Regions from separate parts of the Caloramator sp. CAR-1 genome, predicted to be linked through region 2. Evidence: a T-box and tRNA genes for the amino acid it is inferred to sense, from the RefSeq annotation. Region 2 holds a T-box; the other holds one or more tRNA genes.
The links. A T-box is a leader RNA that pairs with one kind of tRNA and senses whether it is charged. The one in region 2 lies ahead of ileS (isoleucine--tRNA ligase), so its partner is inferred to be a tRNA-Ile.
Positions count from the first base shown of each region.

Region 1 (5,138 bases), on a different contig from region 2:
TAATTGCAGCAAAAATTATAGATAATTTGCAATCTATAATTTCAAGGGAGATTGCAGCAACAGATTCGGCTGTAATAACTGTTGGAAAAATAAGTGGAGGAACAGCGGCAAATGCAGTGGCAAGAAGGGTTGAATTAGAGGGTATTATAAGAACTTTAGGTGATGATGTCAGAAGTTTTGTCCTAAAAAGAGTAGAAGAAATTGTAAAAATGACTGCCAATATGTATAGAGCCAGAGTCACATTAGACTTAAAAGAGAGTTACCCTTCTTTTTCGAACGATGATAAACTTTATAACACATTTATAAAGGAACTTAGTGAACTGGATAAGATAAGGGTTATTGAACTTCCAAAACCAGGTATGGGGGTAGAGGATTTTGCATATTATACTAAAATAGTGCCCGGATTATATTATAAATTAGGCTGTAGGAATGAGTTGAAGGGCATTGTAAATCCTGCCCATGGAAGCTATTTTGATATCGATGAAGAATGTCTATGGATAGGGACAGCTATTCAATGTATTAATGCATATAGTTTTTTAAATAATCATAAGTAATATTATCATAACTGATAAATGTATAAAAAACAAATAATAAAAATATAATCATATAAAAGAATATTTCAAGGTGCTTTTTATGAAAAAAAGAATATCAGAACTTAACAAATATATAACAGATGAATATCTAAAAAAAATAAATACAATACTATTAAACCATTATAATATTACCCCAACATCAGTAGAAAAGGTAAGAAGTGCCTTTAAAGTAAATACAGAAAGGTCTATTTATTGCTTAAAGGAATTTAAACATAATGATAAAAAAGCTTCAATAGGATATCACTTAACAAGATTTTTAAAGGACAATGGTTTTGACGGGGTGGCCGATTATATTAAAACGGTGGATGGAAAAGATGTTATAAAATATAATAAAAGATATTATTATCTGACCAGTTGGATAGAAGGTTCTGAGTGTGATTTTAAAGATATAAATGTTTTAAAACAGGCTTGTGCTTTTTTGGCAGACTTTCATAATAAATCGAAGGGCTTTCATATAAATTCATTTAAAATAAAAAGCAATTATAACAAATGGGAAAAGAAAGTTTTGAGTATAAAAAAGGACCTTTTAAAATTTAAGAGTATTATTACAAGTAAAATCTTAAAAACGTATTTTGATGAGGAGTATTATAAATTAATAGATTTCAATTTAAAGCTTTGCGATAAAGCGCTTCAAATATTTAGCAAGGAATCCTATAAAAGACTTTGTGAAAAGGCCAAAAATGAAAGATTAATTTGTCATGATAGTTTTTATTATCAAAATCTTTTAATCAATAATAATGGTAAGATGTTTCTTATTGATTTAGACAGCGTTATATATGATCTTCCTATATATGATTTGGCAAAGTTTATAAGAAGAATAATGAATAAAAGTTATATTGAATGGAACTTTGAGATAGCAAAGGACTTAATTTTTGCTTACGATGAAATTAGAAAAATTGCAAGGGATGAATTTGAGATATTTTTGGGACATTTGATTATTCCTCATAGATTCTGGAAGCTGGGGAAGAAAAGATACTTAAAAAGAAAGGAATGGAGCGAGGAAAAATATTTAAAAAAGCTAAACAAAGAAATAAGGTTAAAGGATAAAAGAGAAGAATTTATTAATAAATTTATTGAAAATTATTTGATAAAATAAAAAGCAGCTTAAAAGCTGCTTTTTTGGTGGCCAGAGCCGGAATCGAACCAGCGACACGGGGATTTTCAGTCCCCTGCTCTACCTACTGAGCTATCTGGCCGTATTAAATTGGTGGGCCTTCAGGGACTCGAACCCCGGACCGACCGGTTATGAGCCGGTTGCTCTAGCCAGCTGAGCTAAAGGCCCTAATGGTGACCCCTAGGGGATTCGAACCCCTGTTACCGCCGTGAAAGGGCGATGTCTTAACCACTTGACCAAGGGGCCATATTCAGTTACAATCTTTATAAGAGCGACCTGACATGTAATAATATATCATGGTATTAACGATATGTCAATACTTTTTTTATAAATTTTTTAAGGGGGATATTATGATAAAAATAAAATTTTGCGGGGCAGCTAAATCTGTTACAGGTTCCTGCTATTTAATTGAAACAAGTGAAAGAAAATTTTTAGTAGACTGTGGTTTGTTTCAAGGTAAAGAATCAAAGACCAATCAAAGCAATTTTCCATTTAATCCAGAGGAAATAGACTTTGTAATTTTAACCCATGCCCACATAGACCATTCAGGAAGATTACCACTACTTGTAAAGAAAGGCTTTAAAGGATCGATTTTTTGCACCTCTGCAACTCAAGATCTTGCAAAAATAATGTTAGTTGATAGTGGGCATATTCAAGAAATGGATGCCATAAATGAGAACAAAAAACGCCAAAGAAAGGGATTGCCATTAATAGAACCTTTGTATACCGCAGAAGATGGAGACAAAGTAAAAGACTATTTAGTTGCAGTTCCATACAACCACGTGCAAAGAATTGATAATGATATATATATAAATTTAAAGGATGCGGGGCATCTATTAGGTTCATCAATTGTAGAATTATTTATAAAAGATGATGGTGTTACAAAGAAAATTGTATTTTCTGGGGATTTAGGGAACATAAATATACCTATTATTAAAGATTATGAGTATATAGATTATGCGGATTACTTAATCATTGAGTCTACCTATGGAAATAGATTCCATTCTATTCCAAGTGAGGTTCAAAGCTTATATGCAATCATATTAAATACTATAAAAAATAATGGTAATGTAATAATTCCATCCTTTGCAGTAGGAAGAACCCAGGAGATATTATATCTTTTAAATAAATATATTGATATTGAAAAGCGAAAAGATTTTATTAATATCCAAATATATCTTGATAGTCCCTTAGCAGAAGAAGCAACTGAGATTTTTAAAAAACATAAGGAATGTTATGATGAAGAGGCATTAAATATGTTATCTTTTGATAATGATGTTTTAGAATTTAAAAATTTAACTTTTGTAAAAACAAAAGAAGAATCAATGGAGCTTAACAATAAAAGCGGAGTTGTAATCATTTCCTCAAGTGGAATGTGTGAGGCAGGGAGGATTAAACATCATTTAAAATATAATCTGTGGAAAAAGGAGTCAGCGATTGTTTTTGTTGGTTATCAGGCAGAAGGAACATTAGGACGAAGAATCTTAGACGGGGCAAAAAAGGTAAAAATATTTGGTGAAGAAATTGCAGTTAATGCAAAGATAATTAATATGCCTGGTCTTTCTGGACATGCCGATTTACAAGGTCTCTTAAAATGGTATAAAGGAATTAATAAAGGAGTCAACAAAAAAGTATTTATAACCCATGGTGAAATAGAAACAGCTATGAATTTAAAGGCTATACTGGAAACAGTAAGTTCGACATCTTGCGTTATCCCAGAATACCTTGAAGAATATATTTTGTAGATTGTTGGTGAAATTTTTGGACTAAAAAACCCCATTTATATAAAGGATTATTTGCTTTATCGAAGAAATATTAAAATGGGGTGATTTTATGGAAAGGTCATATACCTTTAAAGAAATATGTGAAAAAACTGGTTATAGGCCATCTGCCGTAAGGTACTATGAAAAGGAATTCGATTTAAAAATAGAAAGGGATGTCAATGGAAGGAGAATATTTAAAGAAAGAGATCTAAACTTACTTTTGCTTATTAAAAAATATCAAGAGGAAGGATACAGCAATCAACAGATAAAAAAGCTAATAGGCAGCATAGATGTTTCTGCTAATGAAGAAATCGCTGTAACAAGTGTTGGAAAAATGGAAGTAATAAATGGTATCAACAAGTCTTCTAATGATGTTTTACTTGTTTTTGAAGAAAAATTTAGAGAAATAAACGAATTGTTAAATCAGTTGAATCAAAATATAAATTCTAAAGAGAGGGATTTACTTTTAACCGAAAATATGAAGCTTAAAATGGAACTAAAACAAAAATCCTATGAAATAATGGAATTAAAAGAAAAATTAAGATATGAAAGGGAAAGAAAAAAGGGATTTTTTTCTAGACTTTTTAGTAAGAAAAGATGAAAGGAGCAGGTATGGTCAAAATTATAAAGGCAGGATGGAGAGATTATTCAAAAGTAAAAGCTTTGTTGTTAAAAACAATAGATTATGACTTTGATATATTTAGCAATTATGATGGAAACATATTATTAGATATGATGGCTAAAAGATGCTTTAAAATAGTTGATAGTAACAAAATAATAGGTTTAATTGTAAAATATGATTTTAAAAGAGAAATACTTTTTATTCCGTTTGAAACAAACGTTTCTTTTAATGAAATAATTAAAGAGTTACAAGATAATTTTTTAGGTGGTTATAGGATTGAATTTTATTATAGAAATATTGAAATATTAAAAAAACTTATTCATGAGTGCAATATTAAATTGCTAAAGGACTATAAATTGATGATTATTGATCTTTCAAAATTTAAATCGATTAATCGATTAACAAATTTGAATAATCTGAGGATAAGAACCATGATCATCAACAAAGAGGAAGATAAAAGAGTTATTCTGCAAAATAGTATATTTGGAGAAAATGTAAAAAGAAAGGCATTATCTTTAGAGGAAGTAAAAAGCGAAGAAAGAAAAAAAGAATTTATTTCAGATTTATGTTTTTTCTTAACATACAACGAAGAAGATATTGGATATGGACAAATAATAAAAAGTTCTGAAGGATATTATCTTATTAATTTTGGGGTGATTCCAGAATATAGAGGGCAAGGAAACGGAAAATTCTTTTTAAATGAAATATTAACTAAGGCAAAGGAGTATGGAATAAAGGAACTTTTTTTAAAAGTTGAAAATGATAACACAAGAGCAGTTAATTTATACTACAATATGGGATTTGAGGAGATAATAAATGCTGCAACGATATTGATTTAAGGGCTGCTTTTGCAGCCCTTAACCATTATATATTTTCTTTCAAAACCTTTCCCAATCTTTTTATTCCTTCAATTATTTTATCTTCTGGCATATTTGAGAAATTCAATCTAAAATGATTTGGATGTCCACCATTTGGGAAGAAGGAACCACCAGGCACGAAGGCTACCTTATCCCTCAATGCGATTTTTAGTAGTTCAGCAGCATCTA
Region 1 is NZ_JAUONW010000037.1:91,131-96,268, forward strand. It holds gene Q3V94_RS10215 (M20 family metallopeptidase) at 1-554, shown strand, start outside; gene Q3V94_RS10220 (CotS family spore coat protein) at 634-1,689, shown strand; tRNA gene Q3V94_RS10225 (tRNA-Phe) at 1,714-1,789, opposite strand; tRNA gene Q3V94_RS10230 (tRNA-Ile) at 1,799-1,875, opposite strand; tRNA gene Q3V94_RS10235 (tRNA-Glu) at 1,879-1,953, opposite strand; gene Q3V94_RS10240 (MBL fold metallo-hydrolase) at 2,058-3,452, shown strand; gene Q3V94_RS10245 (MerR family transcriptional regulator) at 3,541-4,071, shown strand; gene Q3V94_RS10250 (GNAT family N-acetyltransferase) at 4,083-4,931, shown strand; gene Q3V94_RS10255 (PLP-dependent aminotransferase family protein) at 4,957-5,138, opposite strand, start outside.
Region 1: it has a tRNA-Ile gene. The T-box ahead of ileS (isoleucine--tRNA ligase) is inferred to sense a tRNA for this amino acid. The anticodon was not compared.

Region 2 (5,138 bases):
ACCCAGCATCTTTCGCATTTTTCTCCGTCAGCTTGAGAAACAAGGACAGCCAATTCTTTGATTTCCTCTCCTTTATAAGCATTTTCAGGTGCTTTATTAATTCCTTCAATCAACTCCACTTTAGAAACTATAAATACTGTTTCTAGATAGTTTCTAATTTCATTTAAGAAATTATAGGTTTCACCTTCAGCAAATATTTGAACTTTAGCATTTAATGAATGTCCAATTATTTTATTAACTCTTGCCATCTCTAATGCCTTTAAAACTTCTCCTCTTATTCTTTGAACATTATCCCATCTATTTTCTAATTCTTTATCAACATACTTTTCAACGACTTCCGGCCAATCTGCAAGATGAACGCTTTCAAAATTATTATTTTTTGATTTCGGCATATACTTCCATATTTCATCTGCTGTAAAGGATAAGACAGGAGCAATCATTTTTACTAAAGCATCTAATATCGTCCAAAGAACAGTTTGTGCAGCCCTTCTTTCCTTAGAATCAGGTCTTTCCGTATATAGCCTATCTTTAATTATGTCTAAGTAGAAATTGCTCATGTCAACGACGCAGAAATTATGGATATCGTGGTATAAAATATGGAACTCATAGTTTTCATAAGCATCTGTAACATCTTTTATTAAGTGTTGTAATTTCAAAAGAGCCCATTTATCAAGCTCATTCATTTCTTCATAATCAACCATATCGGTATCTGGATTAAAATCATACAGATTTCCAAGGAGGAATCTTGCAGTGTTTCTTATCTTTCTATATACTTCAGAAAGCTGCTTTAAAATATCCTTTGACATTCTAACATCGCTTTTATAATCTGCTGAAGAAACCCAAAGCCTTAAAACATCAGCGCCATATTCCTTTATAACATCAAGTGGATCAATTCCATTTCCTAAGGATTTTGACATCTTTCTGCCTTCACCATCAACAACCATACCATGAGTTATAACCATCTTATATGGTGCCTTTTCTCTTGTTGCAACCGATGTTAAAAGTGAAGATTGGAACCACCCTCTATATTGGTCGTTACCTTCTATATAAAGGTCAGCTGGCCAGCTTAGCTCATCCCTTGTCTCTAATACCCCTACATGGCTTGAACCTGAGTCAAACCAAACATCCATAATATCAGTTTCTTTTCTAAATTTATCCGAGCCACATCCGCACTTCGTTCCTTCTGGTAGAAGATCCTTTGCTTCTAATTCAAACCAAGCATTTGACCCTTTTTGTCTGAAAATCTCTGCTACATGGTAAATAATATTTTTATCAACCAATTCCTTACCGCACTCTTCACAATAGAAGATTGGAATTGGAACTCCCCATGTTCTTTGCCTTGAAATACACCAATCGCCACGTTCAGCAACCATGCTTTCAATTCTATCTTCTCCCCACTCTGGAATCCATTTTACTTCCTTTATGGCTTCTATTGCTGACTTTCTAAAGCCTTCTATTGAAGCAAACCACTGTTCTGTTGCTCTAAAAATAATTGGGTTTTTACATCTCCAGCAATGTGGATAGGAGTGGGTAATCTTTTCCTCTGCAAGAAGCATATTGCTTTCTCTTAAATCCTGTAGAATAGCCTTGTTCCCTTCCTTATATGTTAATCCAGCATATTTGCCTGCAAGCTCAGTAAATCTTCCTTTACCATCAACAGGATTTAATACTTCTAATCCATATTTTTGACCTATATAAAAGTCCTCTTCCCCATGTCCTGGTGCTGTATGAACACATCCTGTTCCTGATTCTAATGTAACGTGTTCGCCAACTATTATTAATGATTCTCTATCAAAGAAGGGATGATGGCATACCTGTCCTTCAAGTTCATATCCTTTAAAGGTTGCTAAAATTTCTTCTCCTTCAAGTTTTGCAGCTTTTTTAACATTTTCAAGAAGTTCCTTAGCAACTATATACACCTCTTCATTGAACTTAGCAAGCACATAATCAAAGTCAGGTCCTAGACATATAGCAAGGTTAGCAGGTAACGTCCAAGTTGTTGTCGTCCATATTACATAATAAATATTATTAAGGTTAACGCCAAGATCCTTAAATAAACCTTTATCATCCAATAATCTAAATTTAACATAAATTGAATTTGAAGTTTCATCATCATATTCTATTTCTGCTTCTGCAAGGGCAGTTTCACAGGATGGGCACCAATACACAGGTTTTAGCCCTTTATAAATATATCCCTTTTGAGCCATATCTCCAAAAATCTCTATCTGCTTAGCCTCAAATTCCGGTGATAACGTAAGATAAGGATTTTCCCAGTCTCCTATAACTCCTAAACGTTTAAACTGTTCCTTTTGTCTTTCCACCTGCTCAAGGGCGTAATCCCTACACATATTTCTAAACTCAATAGTTGACACATCATGGACCTTTATACCTAATTTCTTTAATGCCTGAAGTTCAATTGGAAGACCATGAGTATCCCATCCCGGAACATAAGGTGCATAAAAGCCTCTCATAGTCTTATATTTGTTTATCATATCTTTTAATATTTTGTTTAGAGTATGTCCTAGATGGATATCGCCATTAGCATAAGGTGGTCCATCATGAAGAATAAATGGAGTTTTCCCTTTATTCTTTTCAAGAGCTTTTTTATAAATATCAATATCTTCCCATTCCTTTAAAATATTAGGTTCCTTTTGTGGTAAATTGGCCCTCATAGCAAACTCTGTTTGTGGCAAATTGAGCGTTTTGCTATAATCCATGCTAAATCCTCCTCCTGTATATTTTTTCCAAAATAAAAAGCAGACCTCACCATGGGGCGAAGTCTGCTCGCGGTACCACCCAAATTTATATCTTAATTATAATAACGGCTATGCCGGCACAGCTTACTAAAATTCAGCCTGCTACTCAAGGGTGATTTTCAATAGCTGGTAGTTTATGGGCTTTCACCTTCCCCCACTCTCTGTAAAACCCCATGCTATCTACTCGTCCCTTTCATCGTATCATAATATTAAATTTATTCATAAATATACTACAATATGTAATTGATGTCAATATAATTAATCATTCAAACTTTTCAATGGTTTCAAGTTGTGCCTGTAATAGCCCTTTAAATCTTGATCTAAACATATTAAATTCTTGTCTAAGCATTTCATACTCTTTATTAATTTCGAGGACCCTTTGTTGTGCCTCTGAAATAATTTGATTAGCTCTATTTTGAGCATCCTTAATAAGCTCTTCAGACTTTTCCTTAGCATTGTTTAAAATCATTTCAGCTTCTTTTTTTGAGTTTTCCTTTGCCTGTTCTGCAGCAGATTGAGCTAATACAAGCGTATTTTGTAATGTTGATTCTATATTTGCATAATGTTCGATTTTTTCATTCAATGTGCTTATTTTCTCCTTTAAATTCAAGTTTTCCTTGTAAATTTTTTCATACTCCTCAACTATTTGGTCAAGAAACTCATCTACTTCATCTGCATCATACCCTCTAAAAACCTTCTTAAATTCTTTATTAGCAATATCATTAGGTGTTATTGTCATATCAAACCCTCCTAAATAATTTTCTTTGCGTTAAACACAAATCTACCGTTGCGCGTTGTTCCAAGGCATTCGCCAAGTTGAAATCTCCCATAACCTTTTATAGATAACACAGAATTAGGGTCAACTTTTTTATCTACTTCTTTTATCAGTTTAAAGTTTAATTTAACCTTCTCATTGCGTATGAGCTCTGATGCTTTATTCCTTGAAACTCCAATTAATTCCGCAACAATAGCATCAAGTCTCAGTGAAGCAATATTTATATTAAATTCTTTAAATTTTACTTGTTTTTCACGAGCTTCTTGTAATGATATTTTCTTTATTTTTACACTTGTATGTTTTATTTGTGTTAAATTCAATAAAATATAATCGCTTAATTCTTTTAATACGTAAACCTCAGCTCCATCTTCATAAACGTTAATATCGCCTATTTTTTCCCTTTTTATGCCTAAAGATAAAATAGCACCTAAATAATCCCTATGCTCTAACTGTTCAAATTTAAAATTGCCTTCTATTTTAAGAACATCGATAGGATACTCTATATCATCATTCAAACCAAGCTTAGCTATTGTTCTTTCTAGCTTACCTTCATCAAAAAAACAAACTTCTACACCTTCATCAGAACAGAGCTCCTTTAACGCAGCCTGCTCCTCTGGGTTTAAAAAATCTGTAAAAACTGTTTGCCATTTTTTAGATTGATCTATCTTGTTTAAAAAAGAAAGATATGTATTTTTATCAATAATAAAGCCTTTTATGTTAATCTGATTCATGCCATCACCCTGCCATTAGTCAAAGTTAATAAATGTTCCCTTATCGAAATGCTCCTTAAGTTCATTTGTTATTTCTACTGCCTCAGGGGCAACAAGGTAAACAGATTTTGCTATTTCTTCTATGTCCCCTCCTAAAGCATAAGAACCACCAACAATTATATCTAACATTCTTTGTGCAAGATCACGGTCTAAATTAACCATATTTAAAACAACTATCTTCTTCTCCTTTATAGCTTCTATGATGTCTATAGTATCTTCTAATTCTTGGGGCCTTTTTAATAACACTTTAGGGAACATAGTCTTAAAACTATTTATACTAACTACTTTGTTTATTCCTTCAATCTCTTTATCTTCTTCCTCTTTTATTTCCTCTTCCTCTTCTTCTCCTAAGCCTAATACCCCCATAACCTTATTAAAGGGCTTTAAAATCTTATTTGGCATAATATCCCTCCTTACATTCTCCTACCAAAAATACCGGTTCCTACTCGAACAATATTAGCTCCTTCTTCAATAGCAATATCAAAATCATCCGTCATGCCCATGGATAAGAACTTTATATTACTGTTAGGTAAATCAAATTGCTTTAATGTTTCAAATAAAAATCGCATTCTTTTAAAATAATCCCTTGTTTTATTTTTATCCTCAGTTACAGGTGGTATTGTCATTATTCCACTTAAAATTATATTTTCAAACTCCGAAACTTTTTTGACAAATTCATCAAGTTCTTCTTCATAAATACCAGACTTACTAGGTTCTTTTCCTATATTAATTTCAATTAAAACTGGCATCTTTTTCCCTATTTTTTTAGCTCTTTTATCTATTTCTTGAGCAAGTTCTATACTGTCTAAAGACTGGATAAGATCTACTTTATCTATT
Region 2 is NZ_JAUONW010000016.1:13,778-18,915, forward strand. It holds gene ileS (isoleucine--tRNA ligase) at 1-2,717, opposite strand, end outside; T-box leader at 2,767-2,962, opposite strand; gene Q3V94_RS04710 (DivIVA domain-containing protein) at 3,019-3,495, opposite strand; gene Q3V94_RS04715 (RNA-binding protein) at 3,507-4,262, opposite strand; gene Q3V94_RS04720 (cell division protein SepF) at 4,278-4,703, opposite strand; gene Q3V94_RS04725 (YggS family pyridoxal phosphate-dependent enzyme) at 4,715-5,138, opposite strand, start outside.